Regions from separate parts of the Priestia sp. FSL P4-0332 genome, predicted to be linked through region 1. Evidence: riboswitches for the same ligand, from Rfam matches in the RefSeq annotation. Region 1 holds a riboswitch; each other region holds the start of a gene.
What was found. Region 1 has a riboswitch for cobalamin ahead of MKY06_RS01685 (HoxN/HupN/NixA family nickel/cobalt transporter). Riboswitches for the same ligand answer to the same signal wherever they lie in the genome.
Positions count from the first base shown of each region.

Region 2: another riboswitch for cobalamin. It lies ahead of MKY06_RS10225 (ABC transporter substrate-binding protein); the one in region 1 lies ahead of MKY06_RS01685 (HoxN/HupN/NixA family nickel/cobalt transporter).
Region 3: another riboswitch for cobalamin. It lies ahead of nikA (nickel ABC transporter substrate-binding protein); the one in region 1 lies ahead of MKY06_RS01685 (HoxN/HupN/NixA family nickel/cobalt transporter).

Region 1 is NZ_JBBOUA010000001.1:307,035-317,856, reverse strand. It holds gene MKY06_RS01720 (alanine/glycine:cation symporter family protein) at 1-406, opposite strand, end outside; gene MKY06_RS01715 (lipase family protein) at 660-1,412, shown strand; gene MKY06_RS01710 (DinB family protein) at 1,439-1,927, opposite strand; gene MKY06_RS01705 (hypothetical protein) at 2,274-2,513, shown strand; gene MKY06_RS01700 (type 1 glutamine amidotransferase domain-containing protein) at 2,559-3,083, opposite strand; gene MKY06_RS01695 (DoxX family protein) at 3,389-3,811, shown strand; gene MKY06_RS01690 (M20 family metallopeptidase) at 3,881-5,044, opposite strand; gene MKY06_RS01685 (HoxN/HupN/NixA family nickel/cobalt transporter) at 5,274-6,071, opposite strand; cobalamin riboswitch at 6,205-6,387, opposite strand; gene MKY06_RS01680 (organic hydroperoxide resistance protein) at 6,493-6,912, opposite strand; gene MKY06_RS01675 (undecaprenyl-diphosphatase) at 7,065-7,658, opposite strand; gene MKY06_RS01670 (ABC transporter ATP-binding protein) at 7,805-8,737, opposite strand; gene MKY06_RS01665 (ABC transporter permease) at 8,739-9,431, opposite strand; gene MKY06_RS01660 (DUF418 domain-containing protein) at 9,459-10,673, opposite strand.
Region 2 is NZ_JBBOUA010000001.1:2,027,160-2,037,981, forward strand. It holds gene MKY06_RS10200 (polysaccharide deacetylase family protein) at 1-844, opposite strand, end outside; gene MKY06_RS10205 (BrxA/BrxB family bacilliredoxin) at 1,086-1,523, shown strand; gene MKY06_RS10210 (class I SAM-dependent methyltransferase) at 1,658-2,434, shown strand; gene MKY06_RS10215 (YpjP family protein) at 2,818-3,420, shown strand; gene MKY06_RS10220 (thioredoxin family protein) at 3,609-3,923, shown strand; cobalamin riboswitch at 4,014-4,146, shown strand; gene MKY06_RS10225 (ABC transporter substrate-binding protein) at 4,405-5,364, shown strand; gene MKY06_RS10230 (adenosylcobinamide amidohydrolase) at 5,453-6,061, shown strand; gene cbiB (adenosylcobinamide-phosphate synthase CbiB) at 6,066-7,052, shown strand; gene cobD (threonine-phosphate decarboxylase CobD) at 7,027-8,106, shown strand; gene MKY06_RS10245 (bifunctional adenosylcobinamide kinase/adenosylcobinamide-phosphate guanylyltransferase) at 8,103-8,663, shown strand; gene cobS (adenosylcobinamide-GDP ribazoletransferase) at 8,660-9,433, shown strand; gene MKY06_RS10255 (histidine phosphatase family protein) at 9,391-10,005, shown strand; gene MKY06_RS10260 (bifunctional adenosylcobinamide kinase/adenosylcobinamide-phosphate guanylyltransferase) at 9,957-10,379, shown strand; gene MKY06_RS10265 (cob(I)yrinic acid a,c-diamide adenosyltransferase) at 10,379-10,822, shown strand, end outside.
Region 3 is NZ_JBBOUA010000001.1:481,330-492,151, reverse strand. It holds gene MKY06_RS02625 (TatD family hydrolase) at 1-71, shown strand, start outside; gene MKY06_RS02620 (lmo0937 family membrane protein) at 104-241, opposite strand; gene MKY06_RS02615 (YfmQ family protein) at 435-878, shown strand; gene MKY06_RS02610 (GNAT family N-acetyltransferase) at 1,403-1,930, opposite strand; gene nikA (nickel ABC transporter substrate-binding protein) at 2,000-3,541, opposite strand; cobalamin riboswitch at 3,684-3,875, opposite strand; gene ftsZ (cell division protein FtsZ) at 3,878-4,882, opposite strand; gene MKY06_RS02595 (tautomerase family protein) at 5,242-5,631, opposite strand; gene MKY06_RS02590 (hypothetical protein) at 5,799-5,957, opposite strand; gene MKY06_RS02585 (TRM11 family SAM-dependent methyltransferase) at 6,218-7,171, shown strand; gene rluF (23S rRNA pseudouridine(2604) synthase RluF) at 7,208-7,915, opposite strand; gene MKY06_RS02575 (TetR/AcrR family transcriptional regulator) at 8,255-8,830, shown strand; gene MKY06_RS02570 (DHA2 family efflux MFS transporter permease subunit) at 8,852-10,288, shown strand; gene MKY06_RS02565 (hypothetical protein) at 10,759-10,822, opposite strand, start outside.

The sequences.
Region 1 (10,822 bases):
CTGTTCCTTTTTCAATGTAGTACGCTGGACCACCTCGATATTGGCCATCTTGTTTAACTTTATAAATTTGAGCAAGTGTTGATTCGATGAATGCACTAGAAGCACCAATAAAAGCAACTGCCCACATCCAAAATACAGCTCCTGGACCTCCAAAAGCGATAGCTGTTGCAACTCCAGCAATGTTTCCTGTTCCGACTCGTCCCGACAGCGCTAAAGACAGGGCTTGGAAGGAAGAAACTCCTGCTTCTGAGCTTTTACCCTGAAACATCAGCATAACCATGTCTTTTAAGTGTCTTACCTGCAAAAACCTCGTTAAAATTGAGAAAAACAGGCCGATCGCAAGACACCCATAAATAACAGGTGTGCTCCATAGCACATTATTCAAACTCGTTACAAATTGCTCCAAACGATAACCCCCTTATTTTCTATTCAGACTATTTTAAATTATAAGTTAAATTATAAATTTTAACAATAAAACTCTAAATTAAAACTAATTTTTAGTTAAAATACACAAAAAACTTATAAAATCCTCAAAAACATCCAACGATAAACCGTTTACATTCCGTAATTATCGCCTTCAAAAGAGAGATATCTGCACCTTTCTTATCAGGAACACATAGGCTGTAGGAGTTATTTTCTATTAGAAGGTGTGAAAAACAATGATGAGAATAGAGCCTTTATTTTATCGTCCTTTAGCTCTAGACCTTCTTTATGCGTGCGTCTTAGCTTATAAGCAATACGCACAGGGAGGCACATTTGATGTACCTGAAGGCTACCGGCTTATTAAATCGTTTAAAGCTTCTGCCGTAGGGGTGCAAGAATGGTTTGGTTTTATTTTAGAATCTGATGACTCTATCGTAATTGCCTTTCGAGGAACTCAATCTGAGGCAGACTGGATTGCTGATGCTCGCATTAGGCAGCGCCCTTATCCATACAATCAACAAGCCGGTCTCGTCCACGAAGGTTTTTTAGCCGTTTACGAATCATGCCGTGATGAAATTTTTGAAACGTATCAGTCCCTTGCCCCCAAGCCACTTTATATAACGGGGCATAGCCTAGGTGGCGCACTCGCTGTTCTTCATGCCTTAGATGTCGCCACAAACGCATCTTTTCCAGAAGTTACAATGTACAACTACGGAGCTCCTCGAGTAGGTGATCCTCAATTCGTTCAAACATACACAAATCTTGTTTCAAATAGCCGCTGTTTTGTTAACACGACGGATACGGTTCCTAAAATCCCGCCGAAGCGCCTTTATTCCCCTTCCACCAAGCAAACAATTTATTACGATCAGGATCCTCTGCAACTCTCGTTTACGATTCAAACAGGCTCTACCGTAGGGAACCATAATCCCCAAACATACAGTGTTGGTATTTGGATGATGTCGGACTATCCTATTTTGGTCCAAAAATAAAAAAACAGGCGGACTGCCTGTTTTTTTTATGCACCAATTGCTGCTTTGATTTCTTCTATTTGTTCTTGATGACGCTTTTCATGATAGCCAATAAAATCAATCCACTGCTTTAAATCCATTAACCCAAACACAGGGTGTGGAAATGATTTTTGCTTTAGCTTGTCTTCACTTGCTGTTTCTTCTAGCTCTATTAAAGCCGCTCTTGATTCTGCCAGCTTACTCTTCATTTCTTCTAATGTCTGCTTTTCATTAGAAGGCGTAACTTGAGCCGGTGCATCTACTTTCCGCGAACGGTCTACCGCTAAATGAAACGGCTTATCTTCCGTCGGCTGATCCACACCGTTTTCTAACTGATCCTTTACACGTGAAACAATCATGCGCTCCATCAAATATAAATGTTCTAATACTTGCATAACGCTCCATGTATTAGATGCTGGCTGTTGATTTAATTGTTCATATGTTAATGATTCTACACTGCTCAATACGTCATTTCGAAACTGTTCATTTTTATTCATATTTAATCCTCCTCTAGGATTCCTCTAGCTTATCGTATCAAAAAACTCTTCTATATAAAAAGGATATCCCTTTACTTAACTATGTTTTAGCTGCAATTGTTTCACGTGAAAAAATCATATTTTCTATTTGACATAGATCAACTGAGGTGTTATATTTAGACTTCTGGCTTTTCTTTAAGAGCTGGACATAGTGAAAGTAACTTGAAAGGATGTATCGTACAATGCAAGGTAAAAATACTGGCATTCGACACATGTCTTTGAACAAAACTTATTCACACTGGATCGGCTTCGGAGCCGTAAGGATGCAAGAGAGGTAGGGCTTGCGTCGTTTAGGTTAATCGATCATGTGGAAAAACAAACCGCGGCAATGGATGAAATCCATGCAAGCACAATCAATGCTAATTGTGCCCTAACAACAACGAAACATACAAAAACCGTAATCATGGATTTTATAAAGAAAGTAATCATTTTGTTTTTACACTTGCAAAAGCAAGTTACTGATAAGAAACACGAACAAAAGCGAGCAGATGCATCTGCTCGCTTTTTTAATGATGGTTTTTTATTTACTTTATCATTTCTTTTTTAGCGGATCTTACAAAAAAGCCGAAACCACACTGGTTTCGGCTTTTTCTTATTGCTCTGCTAGTACATCAGCAAATGCTTTTGCATAAGGAGGAAGGTCTGGCGGACGGCGGCTTGAGATGATGTGACCGTCGATTACGACTGCTTCATCATGCCAAATAGCTCCCGCATTTTCCATATCATCTTTGATTCCTGGCGTACTTGTTACGTTTCGGCCATCTAAGATTTTTGCAGAGATTAATACCCATCCTGCATGGCAGATTTGGCCGATTGGCTTTTGCTGTTCATCCATATGACGAACCATTTCAATTACTTCAGGGTAGCGGCGCAGTTTATCCGGCGCCCAGCCTCCAGGTACTAAAATAGCGTCATATTCAGCTGGATCAACATCTTTAAAAGCGTAGTCCGATACGGCTGGAACACCGTATTTCCCCATGTACGTTTCGTTTGCTTTTTCTCCAACTAAATGTACTTCTGCTCCTTCTTCTCGAAGACGCATCACTGGATACCATAGTTCTAGATCTTCAAAGTCTGCACTAACAAGCGCAATAACTCTTTTATTTTCTAAACGCATCGTAACACCTCCGCCATCAGTATAGCATGTTGGAGAATAAGATTGAAAATAAGGGACTAACTTGTACATAATTAAAGGATTTTTCAAGTGCTCTTCAGAAAATTTTTGTATGCCAAATGGTCTAATTTTATATTTTCACTTGACTGGGGACAAACATCACACTACAATGTGTAGTGTGATGTTCATAATGTTGTAAAATTATCCAAATAAGAAAGACTTTCTGATTTAATTACTACATTTCTTTTTTCGGGCTTTTACACTACATAATGTAGTGTTTTTCAAATACACTTAAAGGAGGAAGTAAAGTGAATAAAAACGTCGAAATTGGTTCACTTATTATTCGTTTAGTATTAGGTTTTACATTTTTAGTACACGGCTTTCAAAAATGGCAAGGCGGGATTGAAAATACAGTAGGGTTCTTCGATAGCTTAGGAATCCCTGGTTTCATGGCATATATTGTTGCAACCATTGAACTTGTAGGTGGGGTTCTTATTATTCTTGGCCTAGCAACAAGAGTTGTATCTGCTTTATTTGTGGCAGTTATGCTTGGCGCCATTTTTACAGCCAAGCTTAAAAGCGGATTTGTTGGCGGGTTTGAGTTTGATATTGCCTTAATTGCCATGTCTGCTCACTTATTTCTTGCAGGAAGCCAGTTCCTTGCTCTTGATGCAGTGGTATTCAAAAAGAAAGAAACTGCCTTTTCTCTTCAAGAAGAAAGCAGTAAATAAAAAAAGAAAGCTTATACTCTCCCAATATAAGCTTTCAGATTAGTCCCCGCCGTTTAAGGCGGGCTTTTTTTATATTTGCAGCAGCAAATTGGCAAATAAAGAAGAACGCTCGGACAACGTATCAATTTGAATATGTTCATATTCCGCATGTATTCCTTTTCCGCATGCTCCTAATCCATCCAACGTGGGAACACCAATGGCCGCTGTAAAATTGCCATCACTTCCGCCGCCCACAGCTGCTTCTTCCAATTTCATACCCAGTTTGGCCGCGATTGATTGAGCACATTCAAATAGCTCTTCCGTTTGTTTAGACTTGACCATCGGAGGACGATTCATTCCTCCCGTTACTTCGAGCTTAATCCCTTTTAAAATGGGTGTTAAATTCAAAATAATATCCGTCATGCGTTTTGCTTCTTCTTCTGTAGAAACACGTAAATCCACGTGCGCTTCTGCATATTCCGGCACTACATTTGTACCGCTGCCTCCCGTAAATGTCCCAACGTTCACCGTTGTACCTTTTTCATAATCTGTTAAGCCCTGCAAGAAAATCACTTGGCGCGCCAGCTCTTCAATCGCATTGATTCCTTCTTTGTGGTGATTACCCGCGTGTGCTGCTCGTCCCCATGCTTTTACGGTGAAAATTCCCGCTCCTTTGCGCGACGTTTTTAACGCGCCTGAACCCGCCACCGCCGGTTCCGCTACTAGCACTGCTTCACTCCTTTGTGCTTCTTCTTCAATGTATTTTTTAGAAGAAATTGACCCAATCTCTTCATCCGAATTGCAGAAAAACACAATTTTTTTATCGAGCGATAAGCCAAGCTCTTGAATCGCTTTAATCGCCCATATAGATTGCACAATGCCGCCTTTCATGTCTAAAATTCCCGGACCGTACAGCTTGTTTCCCTCTGTTCTTAGACTCAGCCTTCCCTTTTCCCATACCGTGTCAAAGTGACCGATAATTAAAAGCTGCTTTTCTCCTTCTCCAATCGTAAATTTCAAATGGTTTCCTACTTCTTTTTCTTCTATGATTTCGTATCCTACCCCCAACCGTTTATGAAACAGCTGCGTTAAATACATTCCACACTGATCTACTAACTCTTTACTGTAGGACGGTGATTCTTTTTTCACAAATCCAACTAAATCTTCAAGCATCTCTTGTTCGTGTTCTTTTAAATAACTAAACACGCTTTGTTCTACCATTACCTGACTCAAATCAATTCCTCCTCCAAACAACCCCTGCTGCTTGCATTAAATGCTTTTATTTATCGTACGTATAACTATGTTCTACGTTTCACATAACGACCTTAAATTATCCTTAATTATAATGGTTTTCAGACAATTTTCCATCCTTTAAATACAGATAATACTTTAACTTATTCATAACCGACCGAAAATAGCCATAAACTTCAACAAATTCATACAAAAAAGCTTCAATCTTCAACAGATTAAAGCTTTCGTTTGACTAATTGACATTTATTTTAATATTTTTCCCTTTTGACTTCACACTCACAAAAACAAACATAGACACTAAAAAAATAAACAGAATAACGCCAACCATTTCAAAGTTTACTTCGGCCCATGGGTTAAAGAAAGTGAATGCTAAATAGAATGACACACCATACGCGAGGACAACAATAACCCAGCCCATCAAGCGGGAAGCAGATTGTCCAAATTTACTCGATTCATTCACCATTTTATGTACAATCATCGAATCGATTGTATCTGTAAGCATCATACCAAACATAAACACTAGTCCTAACAAAAGCGGGGTATACTTGCCTGCGTTCCCTACAGCTAGAGACCACACGGCCGTTTGACTGACCGTTTCGGCTGCTAAAGCGAACAATGCTCCTACAAGAATAATTAAAAAAGGATTCGTTGTTCCTTTTGCGATTTTCGGAATAAACTTTCCTTTTAACCCGCTCAGCTGAAACTCTTCCTCTTTATTTTTGGTTCGAAGCAAATGATACGTGTTTAATGTCCCGATTAGAAAGAGAGAGATGATGGATACCCAAGATGCAAAATGATCGAAATACGATGGAAACGTAAAATTCTTCATCACCACGCCCAGCACTCCGGCCGTGACGGCCACCATTCCTCCGTGACCTAGTGAAAACAGCGTTCCGACCCAAGGGGCAAAACGGCTGCCCATTCGCCAATTATATCGAGTCTGGCCATCAATAAAAGCTAAGTGATCTGCATCCAATCCGTGCCTGATTCCTAATAAAAAGACAAGTAAAAAAACTGATAAACCTTCCATTTCCTACACTCCTTTTTTAAAAATAAAACGTAAAAAAGCCTCAATTCTATAGAAATTGAGGATGTGTCGGCATATGAAAATAAACAGCAATTGCTCACTGCGTACCTTGATACACCGCCTCTTTCCTAGAAGAGTCAAGTGTACAGAATAGGTAGGTCTCCTGGCTTGAGATCATCATTTTCTACCGCCTTCCCCGTTTTGAGTGACGATAAGATAGAAAACTCCCTGCTTACAGTGGCTGGACCGCTCGAGATTTGCACTCGATTCCCTGTTACCTCTTACGCTATGTAAGAGCACCTAAACTGTGCGAATGATTCATTTTCTTCCTCATTATACTAGTACTTCTTACAAATGAATAGAGAAAATTCAAATAAAAAAGCCCTGCTAAGCTTTACATGCTTAGCAGGGCTTTTTAAAGCAATTAAACTACTTCTACCGTTACGTCTACGTTACCGCTGATTGCTTTTGAATACGGGCAGTATGAGTGAGCTAGGTCTACATATTTTTTCGCTGTTTCTAAATCTAAGCCTTCGATATGAGCTTCAAGCGCTACTCCAATTTTCACTCCTTGATCAGCTTTATCAGGAAGCAGCTGAACAGTAGCTTTTACTTCACTGCTTTTGATTTCTACGTTATGTTTTTTCAACATAAATTCTAACGCGCTGTTGAAACAAGCACTGTATCCAGCTGCAAACAGCTGCTCTGGGTTTGTTGCTGTTGTTGCTTCTCCACCAAGCGCTGGAGGTGTTGCAACGTCTAAGTTAAAGATGTTATCTAAAGAGTGAACTTCTCCTGTTCTTCCACCTGTGTTAACGACTGTTGTTTCATATAAAGCTTTCATGTATAAACCTCTCCTCTTTTTCGTTAATTTTATTAAAAGTTTTTTATTTATCGTTTCTGTAATTTAATTGTACACAATTTAATTTTAAAAAACAAGTATTAAATACATTAAAAATTTCCCAATAAAAAAAGCCGCGTATTTGCGACTTTTTCTTAATAATATTGAGACTGTTCGTCATAAGCTGATTTTCGAAAAATAGACAAGTTGGTAATAGCCCTCATCAGTTTCGTATTAAAAATAACATAATGAATAAACAGCGCCAGCACGCAGCCTAAAACGGCTCCTGTTAACACATCGAATGGATAATGAACGCCAACCCATACGCGTGAAAAGGCAATGAGTACGCCCATGACAACCCACATGCGCCCTGAACGTTTGAAATGCAGCCAAATGGTAAAAGTGATAACTAATGCAGATGTAGCATGATCGCTTGGAAATGAAGAATTTGCGGCGTGATCAATAAGCTGATTCACGTGGTGAGAGATAAACGGACGATCTCGATAAGCAAATAAACTAATCACTTTATTGATAATGACTCCTGTGGCACAAGCACATAAAGCTTGAAATGCTACAACACGGCTGCCGTTTTTATTAATAAGTAAAAACAAGCCGAGTAAAACGATAAGTACATACTGGGCATAATCTGCAAAGAATACCATCAGCGAATCTAGAGGCTTTACGTGTGAGGCATACTGATTCACCGCGTGGAAAATGGTATAATCTACTGAATTGATAGCTGATAACATAATCGAAATCCTTTCTTATTTTTAAATGTCATTAGCTATCTTATCAGTTTCTTGAGAAAATGAACATGTTTTTGTCAGAAGCTTCCTAACTGGTATTTATAAATAATGTATTCAGGCTGAGTAGTAAATTAACGGCCTTTCGCCCATTAACTCACCTGTGAGTGATCCACAATATTTTTTTGCAAAAAGATTTCTTCTAAAGAAGGTTCTTCGACGTGAACTTGATAAATGTCGATGCCGCATTGAATCAATTCGCGAATAATAAGAGGAATATTTCTTTCTTTTTGAAGCATCACTTTTGTGTACATGTGATGGTATTCAACTTCGGGACTCAACGTACGGAAAAACTGTTGAATGTATTCTTTGTGACTGTTTGGATAAGGATCATGTTTGATCATCACCGTTTTTTTCGCTTGATATTGAAAGCGCAGCTCTTCCATTGTACCTTCTATTAAGATGACCCCATTTTTCATAATCGCTACACGTGTACAAATCTTCTCAACTTCATTTAAATTATGAGACGTCATAAAAATTGTCTTGCCTTGATTTTGGAGTTCTCTTATTAGTTCATGAATGTAGAGAGCAGATTCAATATCTACTCCAGAAGTCGGTTCATCTAAAAAGATAAGATCTGGGTCTGTTACAATTGCTTGAGCAATTCCTAACTTCTTTTTCATTCCAAATGAAAACTTTCCAACTTTCTGATGGTCATGTCCTTCTAATCCTACTTTCTTCAGTACATTACTACAATGTTCTTTCGAAAAACGATGGCCGTTTATCTTTAAAAAATAGCGCAAATGATTGAGCGCTGTCATCTCATCATAAAAGTTAGCATAGTCAGGAAGCACACCTATTTTCTTCTGAAGCTCTAAATCAATATCACTCTGTCCCAGCAGCGTAAATTCTCCTGCTGAAGGAAATGAAACGCCGGTAAGCATATTAATAAAGGTAGACTTTCCTGCTCCGTTTCTTCCTAAAAACCCGTAAATTTCTCCTTGTGGTACCTGTAAATTAATACCGTTAACAACTGTTTTAGATCCATATTTTTTAGTTAATTTACTTGTTTCAATGGCATACATATTATACTTCTCTCCTTTTAAAACTCCAAAGTGCCGTACATAAACAAAGTGCTGCAAAAATAAGAAGAACTGTTAGATACCCTTTCTCCAGCTTTAAATAGTAGTAAGGTGTCACATACTTAAACCATGCAATGTACGCTTTTGATGAAAATATGCTCCATCCACTCAGTACCGGTAGAACAAACGATAAAATAATTGATAAAAACATAGTATGAGTTGGGCTTGGCGTTAAAGCTGAAAGCATTAAAACAAATGAAATGATACAAACGGTGAATAGCAGGCACTCTAAAAATATATAAAAAGAAAAATGATGCGAAATAAACGCAATTAGTAGAAATGAAATAGAGATACAAACAAGCCAGAAGCAACAAATACCTAAGAATTTCCCTAATACAATACGCTCTCTTGATGTTTTGGTAACTAAAAACCTTGCTGTTCTTGTTTTAATTTCTTGATTAATAACATTATGAGAAAGACTTGAAATAAATAAAGGTCCGAACCCGAGAAGCATCACCAAAATTCCCCCGTTGGCTCCATCTCGAACCTGTGCACTCGTCAGTTGACCTCCAAGTTGACTAACTATATGGGCTATTCCATAGGAAGCACCACATACGATTAAAATAACGATAATTGATTTAATACTTTTAAATAAGCTTTGAAACTCTTTTACACTAATAGCCCACATTTTTAAAATCTCCTTTTCACATAAGTTTGACCCCTCTCATCCAACAAAAGGATGATTTACTTCTATCGGTAAAGCTTTTTTCTCTTTTGGCTTTCCACTCCAAGAAAAATTTGTCCATATGCGCAGCAGCTTTTCCACGGGTCCAGTTTTAAATTTTTGCACGTACATATAACTGCCGATAAGCTGAATTCCGTAAATACCGATGCAGACAAAAATTCCTGCAATCATGCCAAGCTTTCCGAAATAGCCTAAGCCATAGCCATAAAAAATCGTCGTGCATATAACCGTTTGCATTAAATAATTGCTAAGTGATATTCTTCCTACGCTTTCAAAAGCCTTCATCAAAAATGACTTTTCACATTTCGCATATAGCCAAGCAAAGCCTGCAATATAACCAAGAGATAGAAGACTCCCACCTAACATATGTGTAGCGCCAGCCCAATTAGCATCCGGCCACAGGTACATAGTTCCTTTTAACAGCAAGCCAAGCGGAATCAGCGCGGCCGCCCAACGGCCATACTGTTTTTGATTAGCTGAAACGTCGTAAAACCACTTTTTCTTTCCTGCATACATACCAAATAAAAACAAAGCGCCCATTATAAATGGCGTAAACAAGAAGGCAAAAGCAAATTTATATCCTGCCATATTCACCGGATCAGCATTGTTGCGGTGGTCTTTAATTTGTTCATAAGTTCCGCTTCCATACACATGAATCGTATCTTTTACATATGTCGTAAGCGTTTGTTTATCGCTAAGAAGATACATATTATCGTTTAATGAACCATAACCAGCTGCTCCCGTAAGAATCAGCAACATCGATGCCCACACCAATAGTGTTTTGGCTTTACGGTTTAAAAAGAAAAGTAGTAAAAATACTCCCATCATTCCGTAAAACGTAAGAATATCTCCTTCCCATAAAAACACTCCATGCAGTAGTCCAAACCCTAGAAGCAGAAGAAAACGGCGAAAGAAATGCCTTTTCACGCCTAGCTGCCTTCTTTCTAAGCTTTCTTTCATCTTCACCATTGAATAGCCAAATAAAAAGGTGAAAATCGGCATAAAACTTTCTTCTACCGCGACTTTTAAAAAGACATAGGCTGCTGAATCACTTGGTGATAGCGAGAAGAGATGAATCATATCCTTTCCGTAAATGCCATATTGAAAAATCAGCATATTCGCTAGTAAAATACCAAACAAGCTGAATCCTCTCATACTATCAATTACTTTAACCCGCCTAAAATCATTACTCATCCTTTTAACTCCTTTACTATGTGTCTGTGCATTTAGTATATGAAATGAAGTTTTCAAGAAAATAACCAGGAGATTATCTTTTCCTTAACATTTTCCAATTTTGTTAATCTTTTCGTAATGTTCTTATGCTAAAATCGAATACGTATGAA
Region 2 (10,822 bases), 1.7 Mb from region 1:
GCATAGTGTTATCAATTTTAATAGGCTGATAGCCCGACTGCTTTAAGTAAGTCAAAATAGCAGGAAGGGATTGTGCCGTAAAGGATTTATCATGAAATAAAATGACTGGTGTTCTTCCATTGGAGTTAACCCCTTGAATATGAGGTTCAAGGCCCTGAATAATTCTAGGTGCAGAACGAAGTGCCCAGTCTTCGCTGTCTACATTCCAGTCCCATAATTTAAAGTGGCTTAGCAACTCTGTACGGTGGGGCTCTTTTAAATAAGGAACGCTGCCGTAAGGAACGCGGATTAACTTACTGTCAACACCGGTTACTTTCTTAACTGTCGCTTGACACTCCTGCATTTCTTTTAACGCTGCGCCATCTTCACTATACATGACATGAATATCATGAGAGACACCGTGACAGCCGATAGCATGTCCTTCCTGTGCTACTTTTTTAGCAATTTCAGGGTGAGCCTCAATTTGATGCTTTAACATAAAGAAAGTTGCTTTTACGTTATATTGACGCAAAGCATCTAAAATGTGAAGGGTATCAGGTGTTGGGCCATCGTCAAACGTAAGGTAAACAGGCTGTGTAAGAGCTTGATTTTGATCGTTTAATGTATTTCCTACATACATATTATGGTGAAGTGTATTAAGCAGCTTCTCAGGCTGTACTGAAGATGCAGCTTCTTTCAGCGGCAAAGCAGTAGATGCTAAGACTTGCTGAGATGCAGCGGATTCACTTCCTTTGACTTCTGTAATAAAAAACAAAGAAGCGACGATCACTAACACTAAAGACAAAAATGCATAAAATCGTTTGTTTGGCTTAAATCGTTTGTTTGGCTTAAATCGCTGGTTCAATTTGAAAATCCTTTCTACTAAACTACTATTTACTACTATAGTACAAAAAATGGAATATTAATAGTAAAAATCGACATTTTTATGGAAAAAAATTAGATGATATGACCCGGTTTTAATCTTTTTTTGTCAAATGAAAAATGAGATTGGGACAACGATAAGGATTTGAAGAGTGATTAGCTAGATTTTTCCTGGTTTTTATAGTATGCTTTTAGCGTGAATGATTGTTAGGAGGAATGTTAATATGTCAATGGCATATGAAGAATATATGCGTCAGTTAGTTAAACCAATGCGTCAAGAATTAACTCAAGCTGGTTATGAAGAATTAACAACAGAGGAAGCCGTAGTTGATTTTATGGAAAACGTAGAAGGAACAACTTTTGTTGTCGTTAATTCAGTTTGTGGGTGCGCTGCTGGTTTAGCACGTCCTGCAGCAACGCAAGCGTACTTACAGTCTGAGCAAAAACCAGATCAAGTGGTAACTGTTTTTGCCGGTCAAGATAAGGAAGCAACAGCTAAAATGCGTGAATATTTTGGGGACATTGAGCCTTCATCACCTTCTATGGCGCTTTTAAAAGGAAAAGAAGTCGTTCATTTTATTCCTCGACATGAAATTGAAGGTCAGCCGTTAGAAGTTATTTTTGAAAACATTTTAAATGGCTTTAAGCAGCACTGTTCATAAAATGTCCTGCTTTTGTCACATCTAGTATATAGATTTTTAGAGAAAAATCGCATATACTTTATAAGAAAAAGGATGTCTATCGGCATCCTTTTTCTTTATGTAAATAGCCAAACAGTGTAGGGGGAGTTATGAAAGTGATTGTTACGACTGCTGGTCGAACAAATGAACAGATGATTGTAAAAGCCAAACAAGTAGCCGCTGATTTAAGTATACCTTTTGTAGTAAGAGAGAAGAAATCCGTTGCAGATCTTCAGGATCTTCAAGCTGCAGACGTGCTGGTTGTCGGTAAGAATAGAGTAGAGTTGCACGTTCAAAACGAAGAGGAACCTATTTTTTTTCATCCAAATTCCGCTATGTTTAGAGTGAAGAGATGGCTGCGCGGAGAACGTGATCCGTTTATTGAAGCTGCTGGTTTAGAAAAAGGAATGAGCGTGCTTGACTGTACACTTGGTCTTGCATCGGATAGTATGATGGCGAGCGCAGCGGTAGGGAAAAGCGGGAAAGTTGTCGGACTAGAAGGCAACCGCTATGTAGCTTATTTAGTCAAACAAGGACTTTTAAATTGGGAAAGTGACGTACAAGAGTTGAACGATGCAATGAAGCGTATAAACGTGGTTCATCAAAATTTTGAATCGTTTTTGGCGTGTTGTGAAGATAATTCTTTTGATGTTGTCTACTTTGATCCTATGTTTCAAGAGCAAATTGATGAATCGAATGGAATTAACGGTATTAAAGCAATAGCACTGTATACTACGCTGACGCCAATGGCTATACAAGAAGCAAAAAGAGTAGCCAAACAAAAGATCGTGCTAAAAGATCATTGGAAAAGCAGTCGTTTTGAAGAACATGGATTTACCGTACAAAAACGAAAAACATCAAAATTTCATTACGGGACAATTGATATACAATAATAAACAAAAAAGTAAAATGAATTCCGATCATTGAAAAGACTTCCAAAACCTTTTAGGAATTAAAAAGTTTTGGAAGTTTTTTTTATGAATTTCATCTAAAGTTCATAAAAGTATGATATATTTTTGAACATAAAAATACTTTTGTGTTTAAGCATCCAGCAAAAAAGGAATATCTTGTATAGGTTTCCGCTCGGTGTGACAACCTCAAACAGAAGAAGGAAGGTGCTAACTAAAAAGTCTTCGAATGCCCGTAGGCAGCATAAATGAATAAGCAAATATAGGTAAAAAATTAATAAGTATGTTACAATACCTAGTGAGTTATAACAATGAATTTTACGATATGAAAAGACCATATGGGAAAAGATGAGAAAGGAAAGATACGAATGCCTAGATGGATAAAAAGAATGCTAGTTGTATTTATTACAGTATTTACATTTGGGCTTGTCACTCCACCAGAATATTTATACGTTGATGATGCAAAAGCGGACAAGCAACATAAAGCAGGGTATGTAAGAGAAACAACTCCTGTCACAGCTGTTATAGAAGATATTCATTTGCCATATGAAGAACCAAAATATGAAGACGTTTCATCATTTGTTACGTATGCAATGGAATCAGCTGAAAAACAGTCAGTGGAAAAATTCGGAACAAAAATTGGGCCTGTCATTGAAGACGAATTTCGTCAAGCAGTGTTACCTAAAATTGAAGAAGTGCTGACCGACATTGGCACTGAACGTGAACAGTCAATTCAGAATCTCGAGATAAGCGAGCATCCTGCTGCTGGCTACGGTGAAAAGATTTTCCATGTATATGACCGGGAGACCGGTCAGGACTTAATACGGTTTCACGTACGGCGTGAAAATCCTCCAAAAGATGGATACTGGTTTAATTTTCACTATCATGCGGCTGCAGATAATTTTCAAAAGCATTATGATTTAGGGAAAATTTATTGGAACCGAAACATGCCGCCTAAATGGTTTAGCTGATAATAGACACAACATTCTACGATTTCGAAATGTTAGCTTTTTTAAGCTAGCATTTTTTTACGTCTAAAACCGTTATGGTCTAAATAAGCTGAAACATTAGCACAACGATAAAAAAATCGTTTATAATGAAGTCAGACTTCTTACCATAGAATAGTGAGAAGGAACGAATAGATGCTGGAGGTAACACGATGAAACAATTTACGGAAGAAAAACAATTTCGCGAACAAATTAAGAACGAAACACTAAGCGTTGGGATTTTTACGACAACGTGGTGTCCTGATTGCAAACGTTTGGATATGTTCATTGATGAAATCGTTGACGAAAATACAGATAAAGCATGGTTTAAAATTGACAAGGATGAGTTTGAAGAACTTTCTGCTGAAAACAATGTAATGGGTATTCCTTCTCTTCTTGTATATAAAAACGGTGAAAAAATTGCACACTTGCACAGTGCAAATGCTAAAACGCCTGAAGCGGTCCGTGAATTTTTAGCAACTCTTTAATTCCTGAAGCTGCGAGAGCATTCTCGCAGCTTTTTTTGTGAGAATGGCTATTTCCATTTTTCCATGAGTGGGGTATACTAGGACAAGTGAATAATCGTAAAGCAATAAGGTCTCAATTTAAAGATTGAGTGAAAAGGGAAGTCTGGTGAAAAACCAGCGCGGTCCCGCCACTGTAAGCGCTTTGTGCGTAAGTCAGGAGACCTGCCTTATTGTTAGCTGTGAAACCTTCGAGGAAGGGTGAAGCAGGGTAATGAACATACTTATCAAGTATAGTGAACGGATTCTTTTCCTGCTTATCTTGACGTTACCTGCTTTGCTTTCAATTGAAAGTAAAGCTTTTTTATTTTGAAGCTGCCGGCGAGCAGTATACATAGTCAAAGCGGAAAAACGGGATAGCGCTGCTTTTTGCATGATCATTTGCTTTTTCTTTAACGTGGAGGTTTCGTATTCACAATGAACAATATATAGGGGGAGTATTTAGATGAAAAAATGGCTTTCGTATTCCATTATTGCACTGTTAGTCATCGTACTTGCTGCATGCGGTGCAGGCAGCCAAAGCAACAGTGATAAAAAAACGAAGCAAGATACGGCACAAACGTCACAAGCTGCATTTCCAGTGAAGGTAAAAGACGCGCGTGATAAAGAAATTACGTTGAAAAAACAGCCTAAGAAAATTGTTTCATTAATGCCAAGTAATACGGAGATTGTATATGCCCTTGGCCTTGAAAAAGAATTAGTCGGTGTTACAAGCAACGATGATTATCCTAAAAGCGTAAAGAAAAAAGCGCAGGTAGGAGATATGAACGTTAATGCAGAAAAAGTTATTGCTTTAAATCCTGATTTAGTGCTGGCACACGCTTCAAGTATGGGCGTTTCGGATGAAGTATTTAAACAAATTGAAAGTGCGGGTATTCCGGTATTTGTTGTAAAAGATTCAACAACGTTTGATACGGTTTATGATTCTATTACGCAAATCGGTAAATTAACAGGTAAAACAAAAGAAGCTAATCAAACAATTAAAGACATGAAAGAAAAAGTAGCTTCAATTGAGAAAAAAGCAAAAACGATTTCAAAAGAAGATCGTAAAAAAGTATGGATAGAGGTATCAGGAGCTCCTGAGATTTATACAACAGGAAAAGGTACGTTCATGAACGAAATGCTTACTATGATCGGTGCTGATAACGTAGCGGGTAGTGAAAAGGGTTGGGTTAAGTTTTCTGAAGAGCAAGTTGTTAAGTTAAACCCTGACGTTATTATCGCAACGTATGATGCAGACAAAAATGAGATTATGAAGCGTCCCGCTTGGAGCAGCATGACTGCTGTAAAAGAGGGTAACATCGAGAAGGTTGATCAAAACAAAATCAACCGCTTAGGACCTCGTATTGTAGATGGCTTAGATGACTTAGCAAAAGCAGTATACCCTGAGGTGTACAATAAATAAGAAGAGGGACCATATTCCAGTTCGAATTGAAAAGGGGATTGGTCCCTTTTCACATCTTAAAATTGAAGAACGGCCTGAGCTTTTAATCATGAAAACCGAGACTTCTTATAAAACATACAGCTCAGGGGTTTTAGGAACAGGTATTACGGAAACGGACACCTTTTACAATCGATTTGTTCACAAAGACTATTATTCAGATACTCCTTCTATGGAGTATGAGCAATATTTGATGAAAGAAAATGTACGCCATGAGCAAATCGTAGGGTTGATGACAGCCGTTTGGTTAAAAGAAAGAGCGGTTTACTGTTATGAAGGCTACGGAGTAAGAGTAGCTTCCGTGATAACGGCTGGAGTAGGAAACGCAGTAGATATTACAGCTGACGAAGCTGTCCCGTTCTATTCCTCTCCCGGTACAATTAATATGTTTTTTTTCGTGGAAGGTACGCTTACGGATGCTGCGTTTTTACAGCTTTTTATTGCGGCCACAGAAGCTAAAACAAAAACGCTGTCACAGCTGGGGATCATAGATCCAGCTACAAAGACTATTGCTACGGGAACATCTACGGACAGCATCTCAGTTGCAGCGTCTCAGCAAGGACCATTATATGAATATGCAGGCTCTATGACCGCTTTAGGTCAAGCGGTAGCCAAGCTGGTGAAAATAAGCTTAGAGCAGGGACTTAAGGGAAAGAGGTGAAAAAATGAGTATTACACAAGCGATAATTGCACACATGACGGCCATGACGATTGCTTTACTAATTGACCGAATCATAGGCGACCCCGAAAATTGGCCGCATCCCGTTCGCTGGTTTGGCAAGTGGATTTATTGGATGGATTCCAGATTAAATAAAGGTGTAGGAAAACGATTCAAAGGATTGCTTCTTGTGATAAGTATGGCTGTGCTAGCAGGAGTTGTTCCCTTTTTGTTCCTCCATGCTTTGTACGGAGTTGATTTTATAGCAGGTGTTTTAGTAGAGGGCGTAATGATTGCGACTACTATATCCACTCGTTCTTTAAGCGAAGCTGCTTATAAGGTACAAAAGCCGCTTCAGCTAGGAGATATGGAGAAAGCTAGATATGAAGTAAGTATGATTGTGGGACGAGATACAGATCGTTTGTCAGAAGGAGAAATTGCCAGAGCGACGGTAGAGACCGTGGCTGAAAATACAAGTGATGGTATTACAGCTCCGCTTTTTTATGCATTTATAGGAGGAGGAGCCCTAGCCTTTTTTTACCGAGCTATTAACACATGTGATTCGATGGTTGGGTACAAAAATGACCGCTACTTTCTGTTCGGCTACTTTAGTGCAAAAACCGATGACGTATTAAACTATATTCCAAGTCGGCTAACTGCAGTAGTGATGACGGCTGTTAATGTAGTAAAAAGCCAGTATTCTCTTGGGCATGTAACGAGTTTGATTAAGCGTGATGCTAAGAAGCATCCAAGCCCAAATAGCGGATACGGGGAAAGCGCAGTGGCTGCTCTTTTAGGTATTCAACTCGGCGGGCTTAATACATATAAAGGCATAGAATCTAATCGTGCAAAAATGGGTGAACCACTCATTCCCCTGCAAGCCGGTCATATTGAACAAGCTGTTTTCATTATGAAAAGGACGGTCTATGCTACGTGGTTATTATATCTTTTGTTAGGAGGAGTTATTAGTGCTATTACCTACACATGGAGCTAATCCTAATGTCTTTTTAAAAGCAATAGGGGCCGAGAATTTATCGCATATAAAAGACTTTAGCGTGAATACAAATCCTTTAGGGGCTCCCCTTGTGCTTCACGAAAAGTGGAACGAATTCAAGGATGCAGCGTTTAGTTATCCTGATCCTCAAGTAACAGAGCTGAAAAATAAACTTGCAGCTCATCATCATGTTTCAGCTGCTCAAGTGCTGCCTACAAATGGCGCCGCTGAAGCGTTTTTCCTTATTGCTTCGTTATTTTCAGGAGAGAAAGCAGGGATTGTACAGCCGACCTTCGTTGAATATGAACAGGCAAGTAAAGCTTATGGATGTGAAGTGACATACGTTCCTTTAGCTGAAGAAAATGGCTGGAGCTGGGATATAGAGTTGATTATGAGTATTCTTCCGGACATAAAAATACTGTGGATTTGCCATCCAAATAATCCAACGGGTGTTATGTATAGTCATGAGGAATGGATGAAAGTAGTAAAAGCTGCTGCTCATCATGGTACATACTTAATAATTGATGAGGCATTCATTGATTTTGTCGAACATCAGCCTTCATCTGATTCTCTTATTCTGGATTATGAGCATATCATTGTGGTGCGTTCCATGACAAAGATGTTTAATATTGCCGGGCTTCGTCTTGGCTATATTTTGGCAAATGAAAAAATCATTAGCAAGATGTCTAAAAAGCAGCCTCCTTGGAGTGTAAATGGATTGTCGCAGCAAGTAGGAATGATATGTGTGGATGAAAAAGATTTTGTGAAAAAAACCGTACATTATATTAAACAAGAACGGGAACGGATCTTGAGTCAACTAAAGGAATGGGGGCTTTTGGTTTCTCCTTCTCAAACAAACTATTATCTTTGCAGCGTTCCGTCTTCTATTAAAACGCGCGAATGGCTTGTCTATTTAGCAAGCCATGGCGTGGTAGCTCGTCATACTGAAAACTTTCCATTTTTAAATGGACGCTATATCCGTTTGGCCGTGAAAACGAAAGAAGAAAATGACTATTTACTTAAAGTAATCAAACAAGGACTCGATGAAATATGATCATCTTTATTAGCGGAGGCGTTCGAAGCGGAAAATCACGTGGAGCGGAGAATATGGTTCAAACTTTTTGTGCAAAGCGCGCTGTTTATATTGCCACAAGCAGGCAAACAGATAAGGAAATGCAAAAACGCATCCAGCTTCATCAAAAAGAACGCCAAGCAGCGAACACGCCTTGGGTAACGATCGAACAGTCTGTAAATTTACAACAAATTTTGCCAAATCTTCAAAGTGATGATGCTATACTTTTGGATTGTGTCACGAATTGGCTTGCCAATGAGCTTTTTTTAACAGAAAGAAGGTGGCAAACAAAAGAAGGGAAACAAGCGGTTTTTCTTCATATGATAGAAACGCTCGATAAGCTGTTTGCGCAGTCTCAGACGGTTGTGCTAGTATCTAATGAACTGTTTGAAGCGGGCGTATTAGAAGAGCCCACATATAGCTATATGAAGATGTTAGGGAAATTACATCAGTATATTGTAGAAAAAGCAGATGTGGCTATTTGTGTAGAAGCGGGAATTTATCGTTTTAAAAAAGGAAAGGAATGTGTAGATATATGAAAGAATGGATAGCTATACTACGAATTTCTCTCCAGTTTTTTACGATCTTACCACTGGCTAAAACCGTTCAATGGACTGAAAAAAGAACGGCACGCTCACTTTTTGTGCTGCCTTGGATTGGTATGTTACTAGGCTTGATGTTTTATAGCTTTTTACAGCTGCTTCAATCTTCACCTATCACTACGATTGTTGATAGTATTTTAGTTTTGCTTTTACCGCTTGTTTTAACGGGTGGCCTTCATTTAGACGGCTGGATGGACGTAAGCGATGCGTATTTTTCTCATCAGTCAAAGGAAAAAAAACTGCAGATTTTAAGTGATCCGCACGTTGGGTCTTTTGCTATTCTTTCTCTTATGGTTCTGCTGCTGCTGCGTTTTAGTGCGATCTATGAATTAGTGTCTCTTTCTTCTTTATCAATTTGGGCATGCTTAATTGTCTTTACGCTTCCAAGAATTGGAGCAGCCTTTTTGTTGCTGAGAGATAAGCCCGCTAAAGAGACGGGTCTGGCTGCATATTTTCAAAAAGGAGTCACCAAACGGTCTATTTACGGATTTATCATCATGAGCCTATTCTTAGTTGCTATTTTCGTTATTTTTATGAACAATAAATTCATTATTCTTTTCTTTGCCGGTTTTCTATGGCTCTGGATACGATTTTATCGTTCGCAGTTTGGTGGCGTAACAGGAGATGTTATAGGGGCAACCATTGAAGGAGGAGAAACGCTTTTATGGATAATTCTTTGGTTATCACATGTATTCGTCACGGCATGACGCTTGAAAATCAACAGAAAAAATATATAGGGTGGAGTGATCCGCCTTTAAGTATAGAAGGGAAAAATGAATTGAAAGAGCTTTTTTTAGAACCTCAGCTCGTTATTTCCAGTGACTTAAAAAGAGCGCTAGAAACAAGTGCAGTTGTTTTTCCAAAATCTCAGGTGGTTAAAAGTAAAAATTGGCGTGAGCTGCATTTTGGAGATTGGGAAGAGAAGACGTATGAAGATTTAAAAAACATACGGGCGTATAGAAATTGGATTGATCACTGGACAGAACATACGCCTCCGAATGGTGAAAGCTTCTCAAGCTTTTCAAACCGAATTTGGGCAGCGTGGGAAGAAGCGGTCGATTTGGCGGCCAGTCAGCAATTGCGTCACATTGCTATTGTTTCACACGGCGGACCGCTGCGTTTACTTGCATCCCACTTTAAACAGACAGCGTCGCTTTGGGATGTTTCTTTTTCTTATGGAGAAGGTTTTTCAGTAGCGTGTACATACAAACAGGCAAAGGAGAGAAGAGCATGCATTTCGTATTCGGCGGTGCATTTACCGGCAAAAGAAAATGGGTGAAGCAGCATTATGCCAGTGAGTTGGTAAAATGGCATTGTTTGTATGAAAACCCTGTTTTACCAGCGCTTGAGTTCGAAGAAAGTTACATAGTGCTAGAAGGATTTGAGCACTATGTTAAGGAATTAATACATAGCGAGCTGGAGTCTCCGCACCTTGTTGTTAAAAAGTTAATACAGAAGTGGAGAGACAGCGGTGTATGGGAAAAGTTAATAGTGATTGGAACTGAAGTCGGCAAAGGGATTGTTCCTTTAGATCCAACAGAGCGGCAGTGGAGAGATGAATGCGGGTATGCGTATCAGCATTTAGCGGCATATGCCCGGAAAGTAGATCACATTTGGTACGGAATTGCTAATCGATTGAAGGAGGAAATATAATGAACATTTACACAAAAACAGGGGACAAAGGGCAGACAAGCTTAATTGGAGGACGAGTAAATAAAGATGATATTCGAGTGGAAGCATACGGTACGATTGATGAGCTAAATGGCTTTGTAGGTCAAGCGATTTATCAGCTGGATGAAACAACATTAAAAGATGTAAAAGAAGAGCTAATTACGATTCAACATGAGCTTTTTGACTGTGGAAGTGATTTAGCATTTGCAAAAGATGATCATCCGTACAAAGTAACAAACGACATGATATCAGTACTTGAAAAGCGCATTGATGTCTATATGTCAGAAGCGCCGGCCATTGAGCGTTTTATTTTACCTGGAGGCACACCTGCAGCGACAACGCTTCATATTTGCCGGACGATTACACGCCGCGCAGAACGGCTTGTTGTTGGCGTGCAGCGTGAGTATAAAATTAATGCGGCGGTG
Region 3 (10,822 bases), 170 kb from region 1:
GAGTTTCTGGAACGGAAGCATATGATTTTTTATATCAAAATACGTCTTGTTTTTATAATCTCTCCACATAAAAGGCCTTTCCCTAAGGAAAGGCCTTTTATATCTAAATTCGTTTCACAAGTTTTACGATTAGCACAATCACTGCAATGACAAGAAGAATGTGAATGATGCCGCCGCCAATATGAAAAACTAATCCTAATAACCAAAAAATAAATAAAAGTCCAATAATCGTCCACAACATAATTTTTTCTCCTTTTTTATATGTAGTATTTGTTATAATTCTATATTTCCCTAAATGTGCATAAATAAACGCATTTCATATACATCTTTTCACTAAGGAAGGTTCACATAATGTACAAAAAGTACTCATGTTCTCTGTGGTAAAATAAGTATGTAATCTTATTTCATTTAAACTATAGCGGAGATGATTAACTATGACGTGGATTGTATTACTTTCCATCATTCTTGTAAGTGCACTCAAAATATTAGTAACGTGTCTTCCAACTCCAGTGGTCAAATGGCTTATGACTAAATTTCAATTACATCCAACACTTGATGATCAAAATGTTACTGTCACAGTTGATGGGAAACATTTAGAAGGCAAAGACAAAATGCAAGTGATTGATTATTTTAATAAAGCAACATTTTTAAAACAATATTATGTCCATGAAGGAAATAAGGACTATTATAAACACCTAGAAGACAGTGAAACTCCACTGGTTATCGATACGAAAAAAGGAAAAAAAGATGTTCGATTATGCGTATACAGTTATGATGATCATGTCGATGTCGTAAAACAGTATAAAAAGAAAATTATTGCTTACAGCCTGCTGTCTGATCACCTTCAAAAGCAGTCCATAACAGCTGACCTAGCTTAAACCAGTCGCCTATAAGGCGGCTTTTTTAGTTTTAGGTTGAAGCTATCTTATTTAAAAATTCCAAACTTTAACATTAATTCTAATGCTATAATATAAATTAATTGGTTGAAGTAGATTTCGGCGAGCATCAAAAGTTTCTTTTCAAGTGGGCCTTTTGGACAACTATTGTCATGACAATTACAGCCATTTTAACAAATGCTATTTCCCTTTAGAGTCCTACCATAAAAAAGGAAGCCGACTACCATAAGGCAATCGGCTCACACATGTAGGATATTGATTTAACACTAACAAAGTACAACACAACACTAGTAATTATATAATATATTTCATTATTTTGAAAGCGATTTCATATATATTTTCAAAAATATTTTGTTATTTGTTTTTCATAGAAAAAAACCACGTTTCAGCCAATTCGAAACGTGGTTCTTTTCTGTAAGGACTTGCCCTACAGGCTATAAATGTAAGTACGTTCATTATAGCATGAGCTCTTATCTAGATTCCATGGTAATTACTGTATAATATCGTTACATTACGACCGGTTGTATTTTTCTGTCCATATGCAGCGTATTCCATGGCTCATCCTGTTCAGCAAGCCTTCCGATAAAACCTTGTGAAATCCAGAATGGGATAGCCCCCGGTAAAAAAGGATGAGTATGCAGATACAACGTGTCATAAAAATGATTTTGAGCAAATTGTTCCACTTCCTTTAACAGCTGCTGTCCAATGCCTAGACGCCGGTATGCTGGATCGACATAGCATTTTACAATCTCGGCTGCAGTTTTATGTTCATATCGCTTTTTTAATGCATGAAACCTTCCATCGTAAGCGTATAAACCAATTGTTCCAATTACTTGTTGATTTTCCGTGACAGCTGCAAAAAAAGCAGCGCCTTTCGCTTGAACATAATGTTCATTAAAATGAAGCAAATCCACAGAAAGCTGATTTTTTTCCAGCATAGGAAATAGCTCATTCCGCATATTCATGACAAACTGAATCACTTCAGCATCCTTTTCTTTTACTTCTTTAATTTGATACATTTGTACTTCTTGCACGTTTACTGTCACATCCTTTTATCTATCATTGTATCCTTTCTCTTTTTCCTATAGGAACAACAATATTGACTATGGCGTTACGTCTAAATGCTGAGTCAGCATATAATACTCGCTTGGATTTGTTGTCCAGTTTTTCACTTTTTGATTATAAGCAACAACAATGTTTGGATGTACAATCGATGACGTCAGCATTTCCCCATTAATCAAAGCGGTTGCTTGCTTGGCTAGCTGATCTCGTTTTGCGTCATCTACTGTTGAATTTAACTGTTCTATCATTTTTGTTAGCGTATCGTCATTAATCCGGCTAGCATTTAAACCACCGCCCGGCAAATAGTTCGTGCTTAAATAATAGCTGGCATCCCCTCTAGGTGCTGTGATAAGGCTGTACAATGCTAAATCCCAATCATCTTTTGCCATTACATATTCATCGCTGTCTTCAACTAGGTGAATCTTAATATTAATTCCTAACTCTTTCGCATTAGACTGTATAAGCTGAGCAATCAAAGGAAGTTCTGGCAATGAGCTGTATGTGACAAGAGAGAGGGATAATGGCTTTCCATTTTTGATTACTTTGCCATTTTTGAGTTGATAGCCTGCTTTCTCTAAATATTTTTTAGCATATGCTATTCCTTTTGTCTCACTAGCAGTATTATCAGCAAAAGGAAATTGGGGTAAAAATGGACCTCGAGCCGCTGCCGCTTGATTGTTCATTATGCTGCTGACAATTTCTTTTCGGTTCAGTAAGGTATCGATAGCTTTTCTTACAGTTTCGTCTTTTAATGCGTCATTGGTTTGATTATAAAGCAATAAATGAGTACGCACACTAGGTACTCCACTTACTTTGAAAGACGAATTCGCTTGTAAAGTGCTCAAGCTTTCTAAAGGCGGGCGATAAATAATATCGGCTGTCCCGGACTGAAGAGCCGCAACTCGCGCATTAGCATCTTCGTTAAATGCAAAGATCGCATTTTTCAATTTTACTTTCCCATTCCAATAATGTTCATATCTTTCTAACTTCACTTGATTTCCTTGATCGAAAGTCAAAACGTGAAATGGCCCTGTGCCAATGGGCTTCTTAGCTATACTAGAAACATCAACATCTATAATAGCTGTGTTTGGATGCACTAACTCAGAAGGAAATTTAGGCATTGGTTCTTTTAATGTAATTGTCAGCGCATGACCGTTCGCTTTCATTTCTTTAATATTTAAAGCGTTTTTCATCGCATAACTTTGATCTATCGTTCTTTGAAGAGAAGACTTAACGGCATTTGCATCTAGCGCTTTGCCATTTTGAAACGTAATGTTCTTTCTTATCGTAAATGTCCACGTAAGACCGTTATCTTTCGTTTCCCACTTTTCAGCAAGCCAGGGCTTTATTTTTAAATCATTGCTGATTTTAACAAGCGTCTCCCCTACTCCCGCACGAACTGCTGTATAATTATCATCCGTATGAGGATCAAGCGTTGCAGATGTAAAATTAAATAAAAACGTCACACTTTTATCCGTTTTCTTTCTTTCTTTTATACTTATGCTCTCTTCATTAGGAGCGCAAGCAGTGAGGCAAAGTACCACAAGAAATATCATAGATACGAGTTTTTTATTATTTATCATTGATTTTTCCACCTTCTATTTTAATACACAAAAAAGCACTTCTAAAAAGAAGTGCTTGTCTTCACAACAAATTCAGATAAACGTATCCCTTGTTTATCCTATTTTTGGTTCTGCCAAAACACCTCCCTATCCTCGTAGGTTATTGTGTGCTGCGATTTATGGCAGGTCTCCTGGCTTCAAGTCACTGCCTTATACCGCCTTCCCGTCTCTAAATAGACAGTGGCTTTTTTGACATAAGGCTCCTTGTTACAGTGGCGGGACCGCTCCGGATTTGCACCGGATTCCCTTTTAAGGCAATTGAAAAACAATTGCCACCATAAAAGCTGGTTATTTAATTTAGTAGCGTGCTCTTGAAACTCTAGAAGTAGAAGCTGATGGTGAAACATCTTCATCATCAAATCCAGTGGCAATAACGGTTACCATCATTTCGTCCTTTAAATCTTCATTGATCACGGACCCAAAAATCATATTTAAGTCCTGATCAGAAGCAGACGTGACAATATCTGCTGCTTCCTGTACTTCGTAAAGACTCAAGCTGCTGCCGCTCGTAATGTTCAACAGCACGCCTCTTGCTCCATCAATCGATGCATCTAGCAGCGGACTAGAAATCGCTTTTTTCGCTGCTTCAATTGCCCGGTCTGATCCGGAAGCTCGTCCGATACCCATAAGCGCAAATCCTTGATTAGACATGATGGTTTTTACATCAGCAAAGTCAAGGTTAATCAGCCCCGGAACAGCGATTAAATCTGAAATACCTTGAATACCTTGGCGAAGAACATTATCTGCTTCACGGAATGCTTCAAGCATAGGCGTCTTTTTATCGACAATTTCAAGCAAGCGGTCGTTTGGAATCACAATAAGGGTATCTACCGATTCATTCATCGCAGTAATACCGCCTACTGCTTGCTTCGTACGTTTATTTCCTTCAAACTTGAACGGGCGAGTGACTACTCCAATTGTTAAAGCATTTAGTTCACGGGCAATTTGGGCAATAACCGGAGCTGCTCCAGTACCGGTTCCTCCGCCCATGCCAGCTGTTACGAATACCATATCTGCGCCTTGCAGTACTTCTTGAATTTGTTCTCTGCTTTCTTCGGCTGCTTCTCTTCCCACTTCTGGATTAGCTCCTGCACCTAATCCTCGCGTTAAGGCCGCACCAATCTGCATTTTCACATCTGCTTTAGATAAGTTAAGCGCCTGAGCATCCGTATTAACGGCGATAAATTCTACTCCTTGTACACCGTGTTCAATCATACGGTTAACGGTGTTATTTCCTCCACCGCCGACCCCAATTACTTTAATTCGCACTAGTGGCGATACATCTGCATCAAATCCAAACATTCTAAGTTCCTCCTCAATGATCAAAATTACTTTCTCTTATTATCCGAAAAAACACGTGAAGAACCTTTTACTCCTATGTTTAACGCGTAACTGTTCTTTTGTTTTACAGATTTTATACACTTCTCTTTTAACCTTTAAATCTTTACATCTTTATGTAAATTTATTGTTGTTCTAAAATTAGTACGCCGAACTCTTTTATGGTTTTTCCACTCAAAATGGCATATAAGCTTATTGTATCATTCATTTGACAGATGTCTGTATTTAATTTTGAGTAAGATGTGACTAAGAGAATAATATTTTTATAGACAAAATGAGAAAAAGCCCTTAGAAATAAGGGCTTCTCTAGATAATAAACCGTTTTATAATTTCCCAGTTAAGAATTGAGCTTCTCCCATGCCAAAGCTCCAGTCAGCATTACCGTTTTCAACAATCGAAATCATAATGTCGTTTGGCTGAATGCCGCAGCTCTCTCCAAGCTCTTTTACAATTAATCTGTAAAGAGCTTGCTTTTGCTCTTCTGTCCGCTGTTTACTCGTTACACTTATAATAACCAAATCCTTGCTTCTCTCAAAGCCAAGACCTGTATCTTCAATAATCATTTCATGAGCAGGATGCTGATGTACAATTTGATAACGGTCGCGCTCCGGGACGCCAAAGGCTTCTAGCATCGCTCGGTGAGTAGCGTCTAGTAATGTTTTTAACTCTTTTTCATCTCTTCCTTCTATTACATCAAATCTAAGTAATGGCATACTAAGTAACCTCCAGCTTTTTGTCTAATGTATTATTGCTTCATCATATCACAACTATCATTTGTTAAAAAAAGATATGCTATTCACAATGTGCTCTCTAGTGAAAGAGACCTCAAACGCTTCAATAAAAGCTGAACCTAATAAAAAGAAATGAGCAACATAACGGCTCATTTCATTAGTACAAAAATATTTATAATAAGAGCTAAAATACATACAGATACAATGGCAATGAGTACGTTCATCACAAGGTTTTGCGAGGATGTTTTGGCTTGTTTTTTCATATCAGCCCGACTCATCTGTTGCTTTTCATGATCACTTTTAGACATCACGTAGCCTCTCCTATTCATCAAAATGTCAGCAGTGTGTAAATGATTTTTGAGAAACCTTGATCCAGTTCTTTTGTATAGACAGCAGCACATGCAGGTTATCACCAGTTATTTTAGCATGTTTTGTCAAATAAGTGGACTATGTAGCGCTTCAATTTAGTATTCACGGGCAAATATATTTAAATTCGTTGCTTTTCTCTTCTTTTCTCGCTATTGTTTGAGAAGAAGGATAATTAGATACGATAAAGGATGATACGATATTGAATAACCATACGCAGCTGCCTCAGTATATCTACACATACGCATGCAGCGAAGAGGAACTCTCACTATGTCAATTAGAGAGACGCTCTCTTTTTGAAATTGAAACTGAGAAACCTATCATAAAAAGTGCCGTTAAAATTGATCCAAGCAGAAGCCCTTTTATCAAAGAGCGATTAGATATTATGTATGAATCAGATGACCTTGCAGATATTTGTAAACAAGTAGAAGATATTGACCTTGGAGACAAAACATTTAAACTCATTTTCATGAAAATTAATGACTTGGAAAAAGATCAAAAAATAAGTTATAAAGGTCAGCGTGCTATTGAACGTGATGTGGGTTGGCATTTTGTAGCAGAAGCAGACTTGCATAACCCTGACCATTTGTTTGGCATTGTTCCATTTGAAGGACGCTGGTATTTTGGGAAATATCAAAAAAGCGAAGCGGTATGGCTGCATCATTTGAAGAAACCGCGTGAATACTCTACAGCACTCAGTACCCGCCTTGCAAGAGCTGTAGCTAACATTGCCGTTCCAAACCCTGAAGGAATCAAAGCGATTGATCCATGCTGCGGTATCGGTACAGTCCTTGTAGAAGCCCTTTCAATGGGCATTGATATTGTAGGACGCGATATCAATCCACTTGTGACCGACGGATCTCGTGAAAATATTGCACATTTCGGCTTAAGCGGTGATGTCAAAACTGGACCGATTTCAGATGTTACAACTCACTATGATGTAGCTATCATCGACATGCCTTACAATCTCTACACCCACGCGACGCCTGAAGATCAGCTTTCTATTTTAAAACACGCTCGCCGCTTTGCGGATAAAGTAGTCGTGATTACAGTAGATACGATCGACCATATGATTCATGAAGCTGGCTTTTCTATTTCAGATCGCTGCGTAGCGCGCAAAAGCGTATTTTCTAGACAAGTAGTTGTATGCGAATAAAAAAGACACCAGTCTAACAGGCTGGTGTCTTTTTATTTACCACTCTTTAGGTTCATAGTCTAATTCTTTGAATAGCTGCGTACGCTCTTTTTTCGTTAAATCTCTCCATTGCCCAACAGGTAAGTTGTTTAAATGGATATTCATAATACGCGTGCGCTGAAGGCGGTATACTTCATATCCGAGCACTTCACACATACGGCGAATTTGACGATTTAAACCCTGTGTTAAAATAATTTGAAACTCATACTTAGACAGCTGTGTCACTTCACAAGGAAGCGTTTTTGTGCCTAAAATTTTTACTCCCTCAGACATGTTTTTGATAAACTCTGGTGTAATTGGCTTATCTACTGCAACAATATATTCTTTTTCATGCTTGTTTTCTGCACGTAAAATTTCATTAATAATATCGCCGTCATTTGTAAGTAAAATTAAGCCGTCTGAATCCTTATCAAGTCGTCCAACGTGGTGAATACGCAAAGGGTGATTGACTAAATCAATGATGTTTCCCTTTACTTTTTTTTCACTCGTACTTGTAATGCCGACTGGTTTATTAAGCGCAATATATACATTATTTCGAGCAATCCGAAGCTGTTGGCCGCTTACTCGAATATCATCGCCAGGCTTAACTTGATCTCCGACTTTTGCAACCTTTCCATTAACGGTTACTCTTCCTTCACTAATTAACTTATCTGCCCCGCGTCTTGACGCCTTTCCAGATTCGCTAATAAATTTATTCAGTCTCAGGTGAATCACAACCTTACATTTAAAAATTTTAAAATTTGTCTCTTCTATTAGAAACAGACATATGCCAATTTCTATACCGTCCCTATCGTAACATGCTATACGCTTCTCGTCTGCTTTTAATTTCATTACTTAATCATATTTTTTTAACAGTAATAGAAGTATAGCTCCAAAATACTTTGTAACCTTATTCTTAACATTTCAATCAATGCTTACACCTGTGAAGCTTGCATCAATCTTCACTTATATACAAGACCTAGACGTCTGGATTGACTGATCAGTATAGAGTTGCTACTATTATACTGACCGATCAACTAGTAATTATATCAGGGAGCTGTTTTCATGGAACCAACCAATTCAAAAGAAAAAATTTTAAGCGCAGCTGCTAAACTTTTTCGCAAAAAAGGCTATCACGCCACCAGTCTAAGTCAAATTACAAAAGAAAGCAGCGCTCCGAGAGGATCTATTTATTATTATTTTCCGGATGGAAAACAACAGTTAGCAAAAGAAGCTATTCAAAAAACGGGAGAAAGAGTCAAAGCTTATATCGAAAAATCCCTCGCTTCTCATGAAGATGCCGCGGCAGCTATTCAATATCATATAAAAATGATGGCTGATCGAATGTTTGAACAAGTGGAAAATGAAGCGGATATCTCTCTCGCTGCTATGTCGAGTGAAGTATGGTCATCAAACGAAACGCTTCGTATGGCCTGTGAAGACGTGTATAACGAGTGGGAGCAAGTTTATGCAGATAAGTTAGTTTGTTCAGGTTATGAACAAGAGGAAGCAAGACAGCTAGGTTCAGCTATACAGTCTTGGATTGAAGGTGCTTATACTCTTTCATTAACTAAAAATAGTACAGTCCCTATGCAAATTGCAGCTGACCAAATTGGTAAGCTGTTTGCAAACAAAAATTAATTTAGTAAAAGGAGGTCACTTATGACACAAACAGAAGAAAAAATGAGTACACAAAGTAAGCTTATCCTTTTCATTTTGATTCTAGGAAATTTTTTATGCTTAATTAGTGAAACGGTAATGAACGTGGCCTTGCCAAGTATCATTTCAGATTTTCACATTAGAACGAGCTCAGCTCAGTGGTTAACTACCGGATATATGCTTGTAATCGGCATCTCTGTTCCGGTGTCTGCTTTCTTAACTCAACGATTCACATTAAGACAGCTGTTTGTGACGGCTATGAGCTTTTACTTAATTGGGTCCTTCATTGGATTTATCACTCCATGGTTTTCTCTGCTTTTTGTGGGCCGTATGATTCAAGCATTAGGGACAGGCATTATTTTACCTCTTGTGATGAGCACAATGTTAACACTCGTGCCTGTTAGCAAACGCGGCACCGTAATGGGGATTTTTAGCGTAGCTATTTTATTTGCACCGGCAATAGGACCGGTTCTTTCAGGATTAATTATTCAATATTATTCGTGGCGAATTATATTTCTAGGTCTTTTAATTGCAGCGGCGCTTATTTTCCTATTTGCTCTTTTCAAGCTCAGTAACGTTTCTGAAACATCTAAACCAACAATTCATATCCCATCTGTGATTCTTTCTACAATTGGGTTTGGAGGAGTTGTTTATGGATTTAGCGCAGCTGGTGAAGAGACGGGATGGAGTAATCCTATCGTATGGCTTACGCTCATAATTGGCGTCATAGCTCTTGCTTTATTTGTCAGACAGCAAAGCAAGCTGAATTCTCCTATGATTAATATGAAGCCTTTTAGATCGTCTGTGTTTTCAAGATCGATTTTCTTAATGTTTCTTATTATGATGATTCAGTTTTCAATGATGTTAATTTTGCCGCTATATTTCCAAACGGCTGCGGGACTGTCTCCTTTGCAAACAGGGTTTCTTATGCTTCCAGGCGGCGTAACGCTGGCTCTAACAGCTATGGTGGGAGGACGTTTGTTTGACAAAATTGGATTTAAACCGCTGCTTTTAACGGGCTTAGTCCTTTTAACAATTATCTTAAGTTTGTTCACTACTATTTCAAGCGGAACAAACACGAAGACTGCAGCCATCTTATACGCAGCCTTTACAATTGGCGTAGGTTTAAGCATCGGGCCCGTGATGACGCTTGCTTTAAATCAAGTACCAAAACCGCTTCATGCTCACGGTTCAGCTATTTCAAATACGATTAACCAAGTTTCAGGCGCGATTGGACCCGCTTTGTATACAAGTATTATGACCATGGCTTCTCAGCACTTTATTCAACAATCAAATGAAACGAATAAAACGCTGTTACAAATAAAAAGTATGACAAGCGGGGTTCATACCGTCTATTATGTAGCCATCGCTTTCGCCGTCGTTTCGTTCCTGCTCGCTCTTACGTTAAAGAAAAAAGACCAGCAGCTTGAAACACAATAAGTAAGAAACTGATAAGAGCTGCTCACAATTTGAGCAGCTTTTGTTACATGCAGAATTTATATTATAAATGTAAGAGCAATCATAGATACTATTAAAACAAGGATAACAATACTTTTCTTTCTATCTTCCATGCTTCAATAGCGCCCACGACACCACCAATGACTAAAATAAAAGTACCTATAACGTGCAGAGGCAGCAGAGATAACAGCTTGCAGCTTGCCTAAACTCGCTATAACTCCTCCGGTCAATATAAATCCTGTTGTTACAATAGATTTTACAGATGTTAAGTCTCTTATAGCTTCTTTTTTTCAGTTTTACTCAGTTTAAAGTAATCTACTATACTAAAAACAGCGGGTGTTCCCTATAAAATAAAGAAGCTAATCAATCTATCGGTGTCTACACTCACTGTTCATTCACCATCTTTATCAATCCCTTACGCTCAGTTCCACCATTTAACAAATAGTTATATATTATTCTTGCTTCAAGGATCCTCCAAAAGAAAATTGATGGTAGTCATCAAGCTTATTCCAATAC